2 regions of the Vibrio tubiashii ATCC 19109 genome follow, and region 1 is predicted to be linked to the other one. Evidence: riboswitches for the same ligand, from Rfam matches in the RefSeq annotation. Region 1 holds a riboswitch; the other holds the start of a gene.
The links. A riboswitch is a leader RNA that binds a small molecule or an ion and turns the genes downstream of it on or off. The one in region 1 is predicted to bind cyclic di-GMP.
Positions count from the first base shown of each region.

Region 1 (8,449 bases):
CGAAGACGCTGGTGCGATCCCCTCTTGCTTCTCTATCACCAGTGAATTGAGCCTGATTGATCAAGCCAAGAGTACTTATGGATATTTGCCTTCACTCAATGGCGTCATTACGGATACTGGCACGTTTCAAAGCAAGAACAACGAAGAAGATCTAAACCCTCAGCTTGCCTGCATCGTTGAGGGGCGCGGTCGGGTGTTTATCTATCATGGCGGCTATGTGGCTTTTGTGGATGACGAACAAACCTTTATCACCCGAATGGACTAACAGTTGTTCTGTAAGTTGAAATCGACGAATAGCCCGAGCAAAAAATAAATGTAAGAAGAGTCAGCTTTACGGTCTGACTCTTTTCAATAGGACAGGAGTTATCTGGGGAGAGTTTAAGGATACTGAGGTAAGCTTCGTTCGCTGATTAGCTAGGCTGATGGCCACTCTTTTTCGCAAACTTTTGCATCGCCTCGGCAAACGTTGTTGTTCTGCCTTTAGCCTGAACCTGTACTACCTTATATCCCATCTTTTCTAACGCTTGACGCTCTGCCAAAACGGCTTTGTCATCTTGCTGACTACCTTGAGCAGGTTGATGAATGTAACAACCCTCTAGTTGACCGTCTTCGACCAGTTGGTGATGTCTCAGTGCATCGATATCAAAATTCATAGTACATCTTTAAATTAAATACAGGGAGCGATTGTGGAAGGTTACATGCGCTTTAAGGGCTTAACAACGCTATCTAATCCTTCGATCTTTAGCGCTAAACATAACTTGAGGAGATCACCGAGCTCCCCATTCGGAAAGCCCTTTTTATCAAACCAAAGTAAGTACTCTTCTGGTAAGTCGATAAGCACGCGACCCGCGTACTTACCAAACGGCATTTGCATTCGTGCAAGTTTAATTAGATTTTCTTTTTCAAGCATTGCTAAGGTTTTCTATGGCTGTTCCCAGCCTTGTAGAGTAACACCTAATCGCTCTACCCAATAGTTAATCGCGTCTTTCGCATCATCAAGCGAGTCAATCATTGTAGAAAAGTCTTTGTTTCCCGCCTCTCTATCAATGGCGGCAAACAGTGGTGTACCGTCCTGCGCATCACTAACAAGCAACTCAACACTCGCACTACCCACATTGGTATGCTCGCCAGTGGTGACTTTGGAGATGGTTGAGATGGCTAAACCAAATGGCAGTACGCTGCTCGTAACCGCCAGTACTGGATTCGAAGTTTCAACATTACTCAATGCGATACTCAAACGCAGAGTATTCCCTGTCGGCTCTGAGACAACTTGTTTATGGAGGGAGATTTTCTCAATCAGACGAGCGACCATGTAATCAGTCAGCTCTTGGATTTCTTCTTTATCTAGGGTGCTTTCTTCTGTAACGACAAACACTTGGTCAATCACTACCGAATCATACTCATCCAGCTTTTCGCTTAATCGTTTTGCGTCTCTTAGGCCAATGCGAGCCCATACTAAATCGACACCGCCTTCAGGCCCTGCTCGAAAGTCTTCATAACTGGTAAATTTAGTGGCGCGTTGAACAGGCCCACCAGCACATCCAACCACGAATACGCTCACCACGATTAAAAGCAAGACCTTGAAAGATTTCATGTAAAGCACTCTAGTTTATATTTGAAACCAGAATGCTATACCATATGATATTTAGATGTCCAATTGTATTCTATTCAAATTGGTTATATTGGGATCAAGAAGAATGTACCGTGTGCGCGTACTCAACGATCACTTGATTGCCTTCAATGTAAGCATTTTGAATTTCACCATCGACACTCATGCGACTTTGTAGGTACACCACCTTTGGACCATGTTCATTGGTTTCTTTCAGGCTTGGAACCACATTTTTAGGTTCTAAATGAAGAAGTCGACAAAAATGGCTCACGAAAGACATAGTAAGCGGTGTTTCACCTCTTAAAACGCGAGAAAAGCTGAGCTGATTCATGCCAAGCTTTTTGGCAAATTCCATCTGAGTGAGTCGCATTTTCGATTTTTTCGACATCCAGATTTGGTAGAGCGCCTCTCTATCTTTGTCGGTAAATTCCATCGTGATTCCTTGTATAACATTTTGGGGTGGATTGTCGTTGTTTTGGTACTTGAGGTTGTCAGAGCTTGGTAAGTGAAAGTCAAAGCTTTGTCTGCTAAACGTCAGCTACAGACAGGACGAGACAAAAATAAATCACACCCAAATCATTCATAAAACACATCATTAACACCGCTTAGTTATTTAATTTCAATAGGTTAATAAATTAGTCAATATGTAATTAGCAAGTTAATTTGCGACAAGAAATTCAGATCGAGATTATCATTCCACATTTAAGTTTTGGGCTTAGCTTTTCTGATTGGCGTTAGCTACATTTCGCCTGCTTATACAAAACTCATTACTTTGTAATCTAACAATATATTGCGGCAAGTATAGGCTGCACTTCAGGCAAACTATCCGAAAGGTTAGGACGCAAAGCCACCGGTCTGTCGACATCTTATGTCTATGATAGCGGGGTTGCCATTTAGCGAGTCTCGCTAGATGTTTCGCGTGCCGGAGTGTCATCTTTTTTGTTATCCATAGATAAGGACAAATGATGAACAAACTCCCAAACAAATCACTCATTGCGTTAGCTCTACTTAGTGTGAGCGGTGCTAGCTTCGGCCACGGGTACGTTTCAGCGTACGAAAATGGCGTTGCTGAAGGCCGCGCGGCACTTTGTAAGTTTCCAACCAGTGACACAAACGAAAAGAACACCAACTGTGGTGCGATTCAATATGAACCGCAAAGTGTAGAAGGGCCAGATGGTTTCCCTGAAACAGGCCCACGCGATGGTAAAATTGCCAGCGCTGAAACCTCGCTAGCAGCGGCGTTGGATGAGCAAACCGCTGACCGTTGGGTTAAACGACCTATCAAATCGGGCTCTCAGTACTTTGAGTGGACTTTCACTGCCAATCACGTCACTAAAGACTGGAAATACTACATCACCAAAGCAGATTGGAACCCTAATCAGCCCCTCGCGCGCAGTTCATTTGACCTCACGCCTTTCTGTGTTGTCGATGGGGGAATGGTTCAGCCACCAAAACGTGTTAGCCACCTTTGTAACGTTCCTGAGCGAGAAGGTTATCAAGTGATCCTTGCTGTTTGGGATGTGGGCGATACGGCTGCTTCGTTCTACAATGTTATCGACGTAAAATTCGATGGTGATGGCCCAGTGATTCCTGATTGGAGTCAAGGCGGTCAAATCAACCCTACGCTCGATCTCAGTGTTGGCGATACAGTTTATACCCGTGTGTTTGACAGCAGCGGTGAGAACTCGTCTTACAGCACAGAACTCGTGATTCAAAACAGCGAACAAGGTAAAGCAAACAACTGGTCTTATGCTCTAGCGAGTAAGATTAACCAAGAGCAAAGCCAAATTCGTGCCGGACAGCTTAATGACCAAGGCGAATTTACCCCTGTTTATGGAACCAACCCAGTCTACCTAAAAGCAGGATCAGGACTCAACAGCGTTGAAATCGGCTATAAATTTGAAACACCAGAGCCAGAATACGACCTTGATGTTGTAGGGCTTCAGTCAGAGTACGTAATTGGCGAGTCACCGACAGAGCTTGACCTGACACTAACCGCCACAGGCGACTTAACGGCTGAGTTAACTGTCTACAACCACCATCGCGAACCATTAGCTTCATACTCGAAGGAGCTGAAAGACGGTGAGGTTGAAGGCACGACGATGACTCTATCTAAGTCCGAGCCAGGGCATCATATGTTAGTGGTGGTTACCAAAGACGACCAAGGTAAAGTAATTGACCAAAACACGCTAGATTTCCACCTAGTAGAAGATCAAACGCCACCACCTGGTGACTACGACTTTGTCTTCCCACAAGGCTTAGAAAGCTACACAGCGGGAACTAAAGTATTAGCCAGTGATGGTGCGGTTTATCAGTGTAAAGAGTTCCCATACTCAGGTTACTGTGTACAGTGGTCACCATCGGCGACGCAGTACGAACCAGGCGTTGGTTCTCACTGGCAATCAGCTTGGAACAAGCTGTAAGTCGTTTATATACAAAAAAGAGGATGCCCAGTGCATCCTCTTGTTTATGTTAGGTATGGTTAAAACCAACCTGAGATTAGGCGTTTAAACCAATCAAACAACTTCTTGAACAAACCACCCTCTTCAATATCCTGCTGAGCAACCAATGTTGCGCTTGCGACCTCTTCACCATCAATACTGTAGATCACCTGTCCGACAGTCTCTCCTTGGTTGATTGGTGCAACAAGCTCCCCATTGTATTCAATTTCGGCTTTAAGCTTGTTCGCACCGCCTTTTGGTAGGGTGATCAATACTTGTTTATCGACGCCAACAGGGACAAGGTCTTCACTCCCCATCCACACTTTTGCTTCTGCTAACGTGTCTGTCACTTTAGATGGAGACACAGTGTCAAAGAACCTGAAACCGTAACTCAGCAATTGCTTGCTTTCCGACTCTCGGCTTTTCGTACTGCTAGAACCCATCACGACCGAAATCAAACGCATGTCACCACTGGTCGCGGAAGTCGCTAAGCTGTATCCCGCTCCACTCGTATAACCGGTTTTCATGCCATCAACATTTAGGCTTCTGTCTCTAAGTAGGCCATTTCGATTGTATTGCGTAATTCCGTTATAAGTGTATGAAGTTTCACTATACAGCGAATAGATGTCAGGCAAATCACGAATAATAGCTTGGCTGAGCAGAGCGATATCATGTGGCGTTGAATACAATCCATCGCTATCCAAGCCATGCGGATTAGTGTATCCGGTGTTCTCAAGACCAAGTTTTTGCGACCAGCTATTCATTAAACTAACAAAAGCATCTTCACTGCCCGCTACATGCTCGGCAATAGCCACACTGGCATCATTACCGGATTGAACAATCAAACCACGGTACAAGTCGATGAGTGGGACATCTGTCCCTACTTCGATAAACATTTTTGAAGAATCAGGGAAGTTCTTCGCCCAAGCTTTACGGCTAATACGAACTTGATCGTCGAGAGAAACATTGCCGCTTTTTACTTCCTGTCCTGCAACATAAGCAGTCATCAACTTGGTTAAGCTCGCTGGATTAAGCTTCTTGTCCGCATTTTTCTCCACCAACACGGCACCAGTATGGTAATCAATCAAGATATACCCTTTGGCGCCTAATGTCGGAGGATCCGGGATAATGGTAGGTGCGGCAAATACACCAAATGAAAGAGAAAATGTCGAAAGAAGCGCGGTGAATTTTAGAAAACGCGTGGTCATGATATGCGACGTCTCACTTTAAATGATTGAGTAACGACCTCAGTATAGACAACCTTGCAATAGAATCAGCAGCTTTGACATCAATCGTTACTATTCAGTAGGAATTTTGGTAAATATTTACCCAGTCGCCAGATTTAGATACAAAAAAACCAGCGCCGAGACGCTGGTTCTGTAATCTTTTGGCTTAGTTTTCTATTAAGCAGCTTTTAGCTCTTCGCGTGCTTTCTTTCTTGCCATTAACTTCTCGCGGTAAACAAACCAAACATAGCTTGCGACAAGTGAGAAGAACAAGTACGAGAGTGAGAATACTAGTGGTGAACTAATGAGGTCTTGCGAGATTCCCCAAGATACGCCCGCAACCGTCACTGCGATTTTAGAGAATAGACCACAAAGCAATAGCAGAAGTGCTAGTTGCGGGAAACGACTACTGCGGAATGCAAACCAGTAGCAGCTACCTACCGCAAGAGTAGAAACGTAAAGACCAAGCAAGAATGAATGAATGTGATCTGCCGACGCTACACCCGCGGAAATCGACACCATGAAGATAATGAATAGTTTCATATTTTGCCTCGCTCTTAAAAACTAGAAAAAGCTTCCTTTCATTTCTGCAAACTCATTTTGCGTATATTTTCGCCCATCTAGTTTTAAATTCAAGCAGTATTTTTGTCTATTTATTACACAGATTTCATAGATAACCCAATTGTAAATAATTTGTTAAATGCATATATAATAAGGATTCTTTGTATACTTACACTTAGGGTAATAGCATAAAAGGCTAGCTTTTAAATGTTACAGACAAATAACAATTGTTACAGTTTAAATTATTTCGATATATGTGAATGAGAACACTAAATGTGCAGTCAAATTGACAAACTTATGAGTCCAAAAACTTAGTTTTCGAAAATCGACAAGATACAGGCATGAGGGATAACTTTTTTGTGTGAGCTTAACCACTGTTCACTGCATTGTGTCTCGTCTCATTAGAAGGGCTTTGGTACCTTTGCGTCACAGATTTATACGTATCACATACCATGCCTTCCCAGTACCGAATTAAGAAGATAGTCGAGATCGGCGATACCCTTCACCGCAGTGGCTGTGCGCCATACAAACTTGAGAAATACACTCAGTTTTATGCTCGTAAACATGGGGTGGATGTTATGATCCAGGCAACCCCGACGACCGTTAACTATCAGTTTCCTGATGACAATAATGCGGTAGTGATGAAGCGCCACCAGCCTGCATCAATTAACTTAAGTTTGCTTGCCAATACCATCATCAGAATCAACCAGCCAAGCAGCGAGCCCGTGCCAGAGCCTGTGGGTTACCCTAAGTGGGTCATTGCGCTGGCTAATATGGGCATCCCGCCTGCGTACCTAATGCTCGTTGGCAGCACGCTAGATGCGGTTTTGTTCTCTGTCTTGTTAGGTTTTCTAGTATGGGGCGCTCAACAGATTTGCAAAGCTCGCCGTTCGATTGCCGTTGAGTTTATTGCTGCGCTTATCACTGGGATGCTAGTTGCTTGGTTCGCAAGCACAGGTGCTGCCGTCCCCGTTTGGGCTTTGTGTATCGCTGCCATTGTTCTCTTCGTCCCCGGACTTTCCATCGCAAACTCGCTAGAGTGTCTCGCGTTTAATGATCTCGTTTCAGGCACAAGTCTGTTGGGGCAAAGTGCGCTGACGCTTATCAAGCTGTTTGTCGGTATTGTTATGGGGCTGAATATTGGTGAAGCCGTTTGGGGGCAAGCGGCATCCATTGATTACACTAATGAAGTACCGACTTGGCTGCATATTTCCGGTTTGTTCCTAATCTCAATCTCACTTGGCATCATCTTCAATGCACGCCCTACCGATATATTGCTTGGTTTGCCTGTTGCAGCTCTGGGCATGTGGGGGCCATTTTATCTAGGCTTTGAGAGTGGTTGGGTTGTTGGCACTTGGGTTACGACAGTTCTGATTACTTTGTATGGTACTTGGGTGGCTAAAAAAATGGACCTCACCGGCTCGATATACATCGTACAAGGGATCATCATTCTAGTTCCGGGGAGCCGAGTTCTGGTCAGCGCGAGTCAATCGGTGTTTGAGCAATCGGTCTTGCCCATTCCGAGTATTGGCCTTTCCGCACTGTTTATGTTCTCAGCCATCGTCGCAGGCCAAATCACCGCATACTCTATCTATTCACCTAAGATAGAAAGGTAGCTCGTCGCCAGGTAATAAAAAGCCCTATTCAAACTTCGCTTGTTAAGCGGCTTTTGAATAGGGCTCTTTACCCCTGTGTTTCATGTTGCGCTGATAACTCCCTTTGCCTTTTTTCGCTTTCTCTACCTTGGCTCTGTAGAGCTTACTGGTTACCATCGCTTTAAGGGCGTTGTCTTGCACTTGCCCTCTACCCATCTCGACATCATGGATGAGGACAACCTCTCCAATGTCACCTTTTGCTTTGTTCTTAGCCATACGGCCTCCACAATAAATGATTAAATATTAGCCAGAGAATAGTAAAACGATACAATCTACTAGCCAAACGAATGTTACACTATTTATACGCTAATCAGTAATATTTTCGAAACTATACCTAGCGCAAATTTCTAGTGAAAACACGATATTAAACTGTACAAAGCTCCTTATTTTTATTGACTTAGTTGCACTTCGCTTTAGACTGGATCGCAGCTAGAAAACGGTTCTTGTTTAATTTCGCCGTTTCGTTGGATTACTTGAATATCTACCGCAACGTCGTACGCAATAGCAATCTCCTTTTCCACGCTATCGGTGCCGTATGGCTTTTACAAGGTTTATCAAGGATATACATTATGTCTAACACTGTTACTGGTACAGTTAAATGGTTCAACGAAACTAAAGGCTTTGGTTTCATCCAGCAAGAAAACGGCCCAGACGTTTTCGCACACTTCTCAGCAATCACTGGCGACGGTTTCCGTACTCTAGTTGAAGGCCAAAAAGTTGAGTTCGTAGTATCTCAAGGTCAAAAAGGCCCACAAGCTGAGCAAATTAAAGTACTTTAATTGTCTAGTACTAAAGATTTACAATAGCCAGCATTACGCTGGCTATTTTTTTGACTATAAGTAAGGCTCATGGCTCTTAAACCCACTATTTACAAATTCCGAATTTCTCTTTCCGACACCAATCGCGACTTGTATGACTCTACACAGCTTACTGTCGCACAGCATCCATCAGAAACAG
Region 1 is NZ_CP009355.1:1,251,412-1,259,860, forward strand. It holds gene IX91_RS20790 (hypothetical protein) at 1-265, shown strand, start outside; gene IX91_RS20795 (hypothetical protein) at 411-653, opposite strand; gene IX91_RS20800 (DUF3820 family protein) at 695-910, opposite strand; gene IX91_RS20805 (DUF3313 domain-containing protein) at 923-1,594, opposite strand; gene IX91_RS20810 (helix-turn-helix domain-containing protein) at 1,689-2,042, opposite strand; cyclic di-GMP riboswitch class I at 2,416-2,503, shown strand; gene gbpA (N-acetylglucosamine-binding protein GbpA) at 2,575-4,032, shown strand; gene IX91_RS20820 (D-alanyl-D-alanine carboxypeptidase family protein) at 4,092-5,258, opposite strand; gene IX91_RS20825 (hypothetical protein) at 5,454-5,819, opposite strand; gene IX91_RS20830 (threonine/serine exporter family protein) at 6,290-7,453, shown strand; gene IX91_RS20835 (alternative ribosome-rescue factor A) at 7,496-7,708, opposite strand; gene IX91_RS20840 (cold-shock protein) at 8,062-8,271, shown strand; gene IX91_RS20845 (YaeQ family protein) at 8,341-8,449, shown strand, end outside.

Region 2 (8,449 bases), on a different replicon from region 1:
GCAAACACGTTATCCCTTATATGTGGTTATACAGCCTTTTTGCTTATATTGTGATGCCGCAGCGTACTCAGAGGGAATCAAGGCACTTATTTATCCGCGAAGCAAAGAAGCTTTGCCAGAAAGAGTTTAAGCGTTGGTTTATTCTCACTTCGGAAGTTAACCCACTGATGAAGTATTTTAAGGATAGAGAACTGCCAATCCCAACGCTCTATTTGATGGGTGAGAAAGACTATATGTTTATTCAACCTGTGAAAGAGATGGTCGCAGCACATCGTAAAAGTAAGTTACTTGAGATTGCCGATTGCGGCCATGTATGTAACGTCGAGCGACCAGAAGAGTTCAATCACCATTCAATTTCATTTATTCAGCAGCAAATTGAAGCGCCTAAAATCGGTTAAGGTGCTGCTTGTCCGCATTGCCAACATGCGCCAAATTGAGGCTCGTTCATTTCCCCGCATTGGTTACAAAGCCAATTACTGCCAACATCTGCATTGTTAAATTGTTCGATAACCGTATTGGCATGCTTGGCTTGTTCTGGGTCAAGTAACCAGACATAAGGTTCGCTACTCTCGCCAAAAGGTATTTCACCTTGGAGCCCAAACACGCCTTCACCGCGAACTTCACAGTCAATCTGTTGAGACTTAAGAAGCTCACAAACAATGTGAGCTTCGGTAGGCGTCGATGCGGAATAGATCCTCATTAAGCATTTCCATTTGATGTTGAAGGGGAGCTCTTAATTTTAGCCATAATCCATTTTGCAATGACAGGGAATAAGCCGAGAAGTGCAAAAGAGGCTAAAACGGTTGGAGATACGATACCCGACAAGCTGTCTATTTGAGCCAGTTGAGTACCAGCATTCAGGTAAACCGCAGTTCCTGGCAACATACCGAGTTGACTCACCAAATAGAATCGAGCCGTCGCGATAGGTGTTAAACCCATTAACAAGTTGATGAGGAAGAATGGGAACACTGGAATTAATCTCAGTGAGAACAGATAAAATGCGCCATCTTTTTCAACGCCTTGGTTGATGGCATTGAGCTTTTCACCAAATTTGCTTTGTACCCAATCACGCAATAAGTATCGGCTGCTCAAAAATGCGAGTGTTGCACCTATGGTGCTAGCGAAAGAAACCAGCAGTAAGCTTGTCCAGAAACCGAAAAGGGCAGCACCCAAAAGAGTCACGACCGCAGCGCCAGGAATCGAAAAAGCGGTGATGGCAACATAGGCGATAAAATAGCTCGCCGCGGCGATAGTAAAGTTGTCAGCAATAAATGCCGCAAGCTCAGCTTGCTGGGCTTTGGCATTGTCTAGCGTGAGATACTGGCCAAAATTGACGCCAAGTAAAACAATCAATGCGACGAAAACAATTCCTAGGATGATCTTTTTATTCATGTTGAGCAGCTCCATTTAATTTCATGGATATCAAATATTAGTGTTACTAGACAAGACAGGGAAAGCAAGCGACAAATTTCAAGGTGGCAGATAAAAAACAATAAAAAAGTCAGCACTAAGGCTGACTTCTTCTAGATATATTGTTTTAGATTAGCTAACTTGCGTTAACAGTTCCTGACGTCGGCTTTGTGGGATAACCGACCAGTGCGTGCCTTTAATAGCACCTTCTAAAGCCCAGAGAAGTTCGATGTTAACATCGGCAGAGTGTGTAGACTGGATAGCCTTAAAAGCGTGTACGGCGCCCACCTCTTCTAAGTTTTCGACAGTGTCTATGCCTGCTTTCTTAAGCATGCGTTCTGTCGCTAGCCTTAAATTAGGAAGATCCTTCAAGCGATTCGGTTTCGCCTGCGATTGGCATTGTTTCTCTTGGTTTGCGGCTTTTAACGCGACGCTAGCAATCTTTAACGTTTTACCTGCGTCTGCTGCCCAGTCATCACAAAGCGCAAAATACTTTGTCACGACGGGAAAGCCGCGTTTTTTGTATACGTAAGGTTCTAGCCCTTGAGACTTAAATTGTTTAGCGAGAGCCGCGTCCGCGCGTACGTGAAGCTTATCGTTGACGACAAGTGCGAACATAGTGTCATCAGCAAAAATGCCAAAGCCACCAAACATTGAGCGAGACTTGATATGTCCTAACTGCTCAAATAAACGCATTGAGTCTTTTAGTATTGGTTTATCCATGCTGTGTTTTCTCGGTGTATAAGTATACGCCACCAATGCAGGTCCGAGAGATTAGCAAAATTATGCAGAGACATTGTCAGTAAGGTGTCATACGAGTGCAAGTAAAAGCGGTATGACAGTTTGCATATTCGCCATCGGCAACCCCGCTACCAGACAATAAATTGTTTAAGGCCGGAGGCTTTGCGTCCCATCCTTTCGGAATGGTTTGCCCTGTTCGTGGCATTAATCGAACACTTTAAGAATAAATAAATTCTGCGCAGAACATCACGTTTGTATAGGATAAATGTGACATTGGTTCAATAAATAGAGGGGAGATATACGCTTAGCCAATAGTACGGCTACTAGCTAAGCGTCTGAGTTAAGGTTATTTATTTAGATTACGAACGGTATTACGCTCAACAATCTCTGGGTGCATCTCAAACACGCGTTTTTCGTGCTCTTTGTCTTTAATTCGCTCAAGAAGAATTTCAAAGGCATTCTTACCAACACGACGTTTTGGTTGGTGAACCGTTGTTAACGGCGGAGAGAAGTACTCGGCCAGTTCAATATTATCGTAACCAATTACGGAAATATCTTGTGGGATTTGAATGCCTTTTTGTTGCAGGCGGCTCATTAAACCAAGTGCCATGGTGTCATTAAAACAGAACACGGCTGTTGGCTTTTTATCCATTGCAACAATTTTATCTGCCGCCAATACCGCTGTATCACATTCGAAGTTACCTTCAAGAATCCAATCTTCATTTACCGGTAGTTCCGCTTCGGCCATGGCACGCTTAAAGCCACTAATACGCTCAACACATGCTGCTTTTTCGAAGTGACCACTTAAACAAGCAATGTCAGTGTGACCACGTTCAATTAGGTATTTGGTTGCTAAGTAGCCGCCTTCTTCTGAGTTATCGATGATCTTATCTGCTTGAGAACTCTCTGGGCCCCAATCCATAACTACTTTTGGAATATCTTTGTGGCGATCAAGCATTTCGCTCAGCTCTTCAGTCAGATCTGAACACATCACTAGGATGCCATCTACACGCTTTTCAGCCAACATGCGAATGTAGTCGCGTTGTTTTTCATAGATGCCGCCTGTATTACACAGAATCAAGGTGTAACCTTGGCGGTAACAGTAGCTTTCTACGCCGTCGATAACTTCTGAGAAAAATAGGTTCGTCGATTGTGTCACTAACATACCGATTGTACGAGTAGTGTTGCACTTAAGACTACGAGCAACTGCACTCGGTGCATAATTAAGCTCGGTTACCGCTTCCATCACTTTTTCTTGTGTCGCTTCGGCAACAAAGCGTGTTTTGTTAATCACGTGAGACACAGTGGTTGTTGAAACACCAGCAAGGCGAGCAACGTCTTTAATAGTGGCCATAAATTTTGTCCTGTCGATGACTGCCACGAGAATATATTCAGTTTAGAATAAGTTGGCAGAAAGTATCAGAAACACAAAAACCGCTCTTATTTAGCGGTTTGTATTTGAATAGTTCATTTTTATCGTTTGCGGTCACGATTTTAGACCGCAATCCGACTTAGGGCAAACACATTTCTTCGAACTGACCTGTGTCAGTTCACATTGTCAGACTCTATTCACCGATTAAGTATGTGCAATCTAACTCTAAGAATGCCACTGTGAGAGAAGCGATCGCCGAGTAAAAACCGAACTCATCGAGTGTTTGACACTTAGCTGAAAACTTAGGGGTCCAACTTAGAAGGTGCTGACGAATGAAGCCCTCTTGCTCGATCAGTGCTTCTTCAATATGACGCTCTTGCTCAAGCTCATTAGAGCGAATGATGAGGTTGCCGAGAAAATCCAGCTCAATGGCAATATGGTCAGCAGGTTCATTTAAGCCTTCATCGACAGCAACACCATGCTCTAGCATTAACGCTTCCATCTCTTTCGCTGGTTTGTCGTTAAGCAGGCCAGTCTCTCCAATGTACATTGAAGCGTAAGGTAGTGCAGAGTCGCGATCAGACTTCAAAAATAGATCACAAAAATCAGCGGCAAGCTCTAGTTGTGCATCTTCGCGATCGATAAGGCGATTGAGTGCATCAATGACACGATCAATCGACGGCTTTAGATCGGCATTCTCGCCAAGGCCAGTAAGGAAAGAGCGGATTTGAGCTGAATGGTACTGTTCAAGGTTCTCTTCCGTTAATTCTTTGGCGTAAAGGCTTGAAAGCCACCAATAGATTTCCGCACGTTTCTCGTTGAATGCTTTGATTTCTTGCATTAGGTATCACTCCCAAAATAACTACCTATTAGTGTAACTAATAAAAATGAATAGCGGTAATGGCTTACGTGACAATAAAAGACGAATTATGAGCATTTATTAACAAAGGCGGCGGTTTTGTCTTGAATCAATAAAAAATCATCTTTCTCGTTTTTAAAGTGATAAATACTAGAAATGTTACTATTTATGAATAGAATAAATGATAGAACTATTCCCAATGCAAATTAAGTGGTGCAGATGAGTTATCACGTACTAGTAGTAGAAGACGACGTAGTGACTCGCAGCAAGCTCGTTGGCTACTTTCAGAATGAAGGTTACCAAGTCAGCGAAGCAGAAAGCGGCGAGCAGATGCGAGACATGCTACAAAGCAACGCGATTGATTTGGTGATGTTGGATATTAATCTACCCGGTGAAGATGGATTAATGCTAACTCGCGAACTTCGCAGTCAATCAGACATTGGAATTATCCTGGTAACAGGACGCACGGACAGCATCGACAAAATCGTTGGCCTTGAAATGGGCGCCGATGACTATGTCACTAAACCTTTTGAATTACGCGAGCTATTGGTTCGAGTTAAGAATTTACTGTGGCGAATTTCCGCTGCACGTAACTCGTCAGGCTCTGACAGCGCAGCGAAGCAAGATGATAATGTTGTTCGCTTTGGTGAGTGGACGTTTGACGTTCAGCGCCGTGCACTGAGTCGTAACGGTGAGCCGGTTAAGCTGACTAAAGCAGAATATGAACTGCTAGTGGCTTTATCCTCTTATCCGAATCAGGTTCTCAGCCGTGAACGTATCTTAAATATGATCAGCCACCGTGTTGATGCACCAAACGATCGCACAATTGATGTCTTGATTCGTCGCATGCGAGCAAAAATGGAATTCGATCCAAAGAATCCACAAATTTTTGTCACCGTTCATGGCGAAGGCTATATGTTTGCAGGTGACTAAATGTTACCGCGTCAACAGACATAAAAATACCGAGGCTTGACTCGGTATTTTTCTATCTAGGATTCATAGTTTACTTGGTATCAAACTTTGCTTTCAGAAGCTTGCAGCGCTTGCTCTTCATAATCTGACGCCCAATTCCTAAGCGTTTGCCAAATTTGACCTAAGGTTTCGTGCCAATAACGCTCGGTTTGCTCCAAATACACCGCTTTAGGTGTGTATTTAGCCCATGCTTGTGTAACTTTATCATGCGCAAGGTAATTGGTAGGTGCAGGGTACGGCTTTAATCCTGCCGAGTAGAATTCATTCAGAGCACGCTCCATATGACTGGCTGACGTTACAACAACCAGCTTTTTGGTATTAACGAATGCTGCCGCTTGTCGAGCTTCTTCCCAAGTATCTTTGGCGGTTTCTAACAGAATAATGTCAGATTTCGAGACGCCAAGGGCGAGAGCCACTTTCGCCATCATACGGGCATTGCTCACTTCAGAGCCGCCCGCATAGCCAGACAAAATCAATTTAGACCCAGGGTAAATTCGCATGATGCGAATACCTTCGGCAAGGCGCATCAAACCGGTTCGGCTTAATTCAGAAGTGGGCGGGATCTTATCGTCTACGACATGACCACTGCCGAGCACCATAACGTAATCGATCGATTGGTCGACCGGAAAAAAGGCCGAGTATTGGCGTTCAAGCGGCATCAACAAACGAGAAGAAACGGGTTGAAAAGCGATGAGGAAGATACCGATGAAAGAGAATAGAACAACAAAGCAGCCTGTCTTCTGTTTACGGGTAAACATGATCAACATTAAGCCGAATAGACCGATGATTAGCATCGCGGGAAGCGGCATAAGTAGAGAAGACACAACTTTTTTCAGCTCAAACATACTAAATAGTCCGAAAAAACATCAATTGATTATAATTTAAGAGAAAGCCTCTTTATTCCTGCTTTTCTTATGACAGAATAGCAGCACGATTAGACATGATAACCTAAGCTGCTGTGACTGAAGACCGCAATTTCGACGATATTGCCCACAAATTTGCAAAAAATATTTACGGTTCTGACAAAGGAGAGATTCGCCAAGTCATTGTTTGGGAAGATCTTCAACAGATACTTAATACTGTTGATGGGGCAAATCAGCAACTCAATGTGCTAGATGCGGGTGGCGGTTTGGCACAAATGTCGCAAAAGCTAGCTAAGCTCGGACATCATGTCGCGTTATGTGATCTATCTTCTGAAATGTTGCTATTGGCAGAGCAGGATATTGCAATAAATGGCCTGCTTGAGCAGTATCGCTTCATTCATTCGCCAGTCCAATCGCTTGACCAGCACCTAGAATCCCAAGTGGATGTGGTCCTGTTTCATGCGGTGATGGAGTGGTTAGCAGATCCTAAACCTGCGCTAGAGAAAGTACTAGAACAAGTAAAGCCGGGTGGTATGGCTTCTATTATGTTCTATAACCACCATGGTTTGGTCTACAAGAATGTCGTGTGCGGCAACATTCCTCATGTATTAGACGGAATGCCGCATCGCAAAAGATTTAAATTACAGCCGCAAAAAGGCTTAAAACCTGAAGAGGTCTACCAGTGGATTGAAGACGCTGGTTTTTCAATTTGTGGCAAATCTGGTATCCGCTGCTTTAGTGACTACATAGGCAATATGGAGTACATGGGCGATTACCAGTATGAAGATGTGTTGGCACTAGAAAGACAACTGTGCAGAGAAGAGCCATACCTCTCGTTAGGCCGATACATACATGTATGGGCACAAAAGAAAGATAAGCAGGACTAACAATGAGTGAGATGACTCTAAATGCTGAGCAGCCGATCGATGAATTGGTCGGTTGGGTTAAGCAGCATGATTTCTCATTGAACCTGACAACAGAGCGACTGGCATTTCTAATCGCTATTGCTGTGCTCAGTAATGAAAGGTTCGATGAAGAATTAGGTGAAGGTGAATTGCATGATGCGTTTACCATTGTTACCCGATTATTTGAAGAAACGGGTGACGCGTCGGCGTTTCGCGCTAACAACGCGATTAACGAAATGGTCAAACAACGACTGATTAGCCGTTTTACCAGTGAAGTGACCGATGGAGCCAGTATCTATCGTCTGTCACCACTTGCGATAGGGATTACAGATTACTACGTCCGACATCGCGAATTTTCCAAACTTAAGCTATCGATCCAGCTTTCAATGGTTGCTGACGAAATGTCGAAGGCGATTGAGTCTGCACGTCAAGGCGGAACGCCAGGTCACTGGCGTAAGAACGTCTATGGTGTGCTTAAGTACTCCGTGGGAGAGATCTTCGATCAGATCGATCTGAACCAGCGTGTGATGGATGAGCAGCAGCAGTCGGTTAAGATTCAGATTGCTGAACTGTTAAACAAAGACTGGCGCGACGCCATCAACAACTGTGAAGCGTTGCTTTCTGAGACATCTAATACCCTCAAAGAGCTACAAGATACGCTTCAAGCCGCGGGCGACGAGCTACAGACGCAGATTCTTGATATTCAAGAACTGGTTTATGGCGATGACGAGCTGGAATTCATCGCAGAAACGCTGTTTGGTCTGCAAATGAAGCTTGATCGCATCACCAGTTGGGGTCAGCAAGCGATCGATCTTTGGATCGGTTATGACCGCCACGTTCACAAATTTATTCGAACCGCGATTGATATGGATAAAAACCGAGCATTCAGTTCGCGTCTGCGTCAATCCGTCAAAGAGTATTTCGATATGCCTTGGTACCTGACTTACGCAGATGCCGAGCGCTTAACCGATCTTCGTGATGAGGCCTTGGTACTGAGAGATGATGAAGTTACCGGCCAAGTACCACTAGAAGTGGAATACGAAGAGTTCCAACAGGTCAATGATGAATTGTCAGATCGTATTGCAGGCATGCTTAAAGTTCATAAAGAGCAAGGCGCACCTATCGATTTGGGCTTAGTGCTACGTGACTACCTAGCACAGCATCCGCAAACTCATCATTTTGATTTAGCTCGAATTGTTATCGACCAAGCGGTACGTTTAGGCTACTCAGAGTCTGACTACCAAGCCATTCAACCGGACTGGCAAGCGATCAACGAATTTGGTGCAAAGGTACAAGCAAATGTCATCGACCGATATTAATGAATACA
Region 2 is NZ_CP009354.1:1,135,374-1,143,822, forward strand. It holds gene IX91_RS05165 (alpha/beta fold hydrolase) at 1-398, shown strand, start outside; gene IX91_RS05170 (putative signal transducing protein) at 395-700, opposite strand; gene IX91_RS05175 (TVP38/TMEM64 family protein) at 700-1,392, opposite strand; gene IX91_RS05180 (TfoX/Sxy family DNA transformation protein) at 1,543-2,133, opposite strand; cyclic di-GMP riboswitch class I at 2,267-2,353, opposite strand; gene purR (HTH-type transcriptional repressor PurR) at 2,498-3,505, opposite strand; gene torD (molecular chaperone TorD) at 3,717-4,364, opposite strand; gene torR (two-component system response regulator TorR) at 4,602-5,315, shown strand; gene elyC (envelope biogenesis factor ElyC) at 5,396-6,199, opposite strand; gene cmoM (tRNA uridine 5-oxyacetic acid(34) methyltransferase CmoM) at 6,313-7,104, shown strand; gene mukF (chromosome partition protein MukF) at 7,107-8,441, shown strand; gene mukE (chromosome partition protein MukE) at 8,422-8,449, shown strand, end outside.
Region 2: linked by a shared signal. The riboswitch ahead of IX91_RS05180 (TfoX/Sxy family DNA transformation protein) and the one ahead of gbpA (N-acetylglucosamine-binding protein GbpA) in region 1 are both predicted to bind cyclic di-GMP.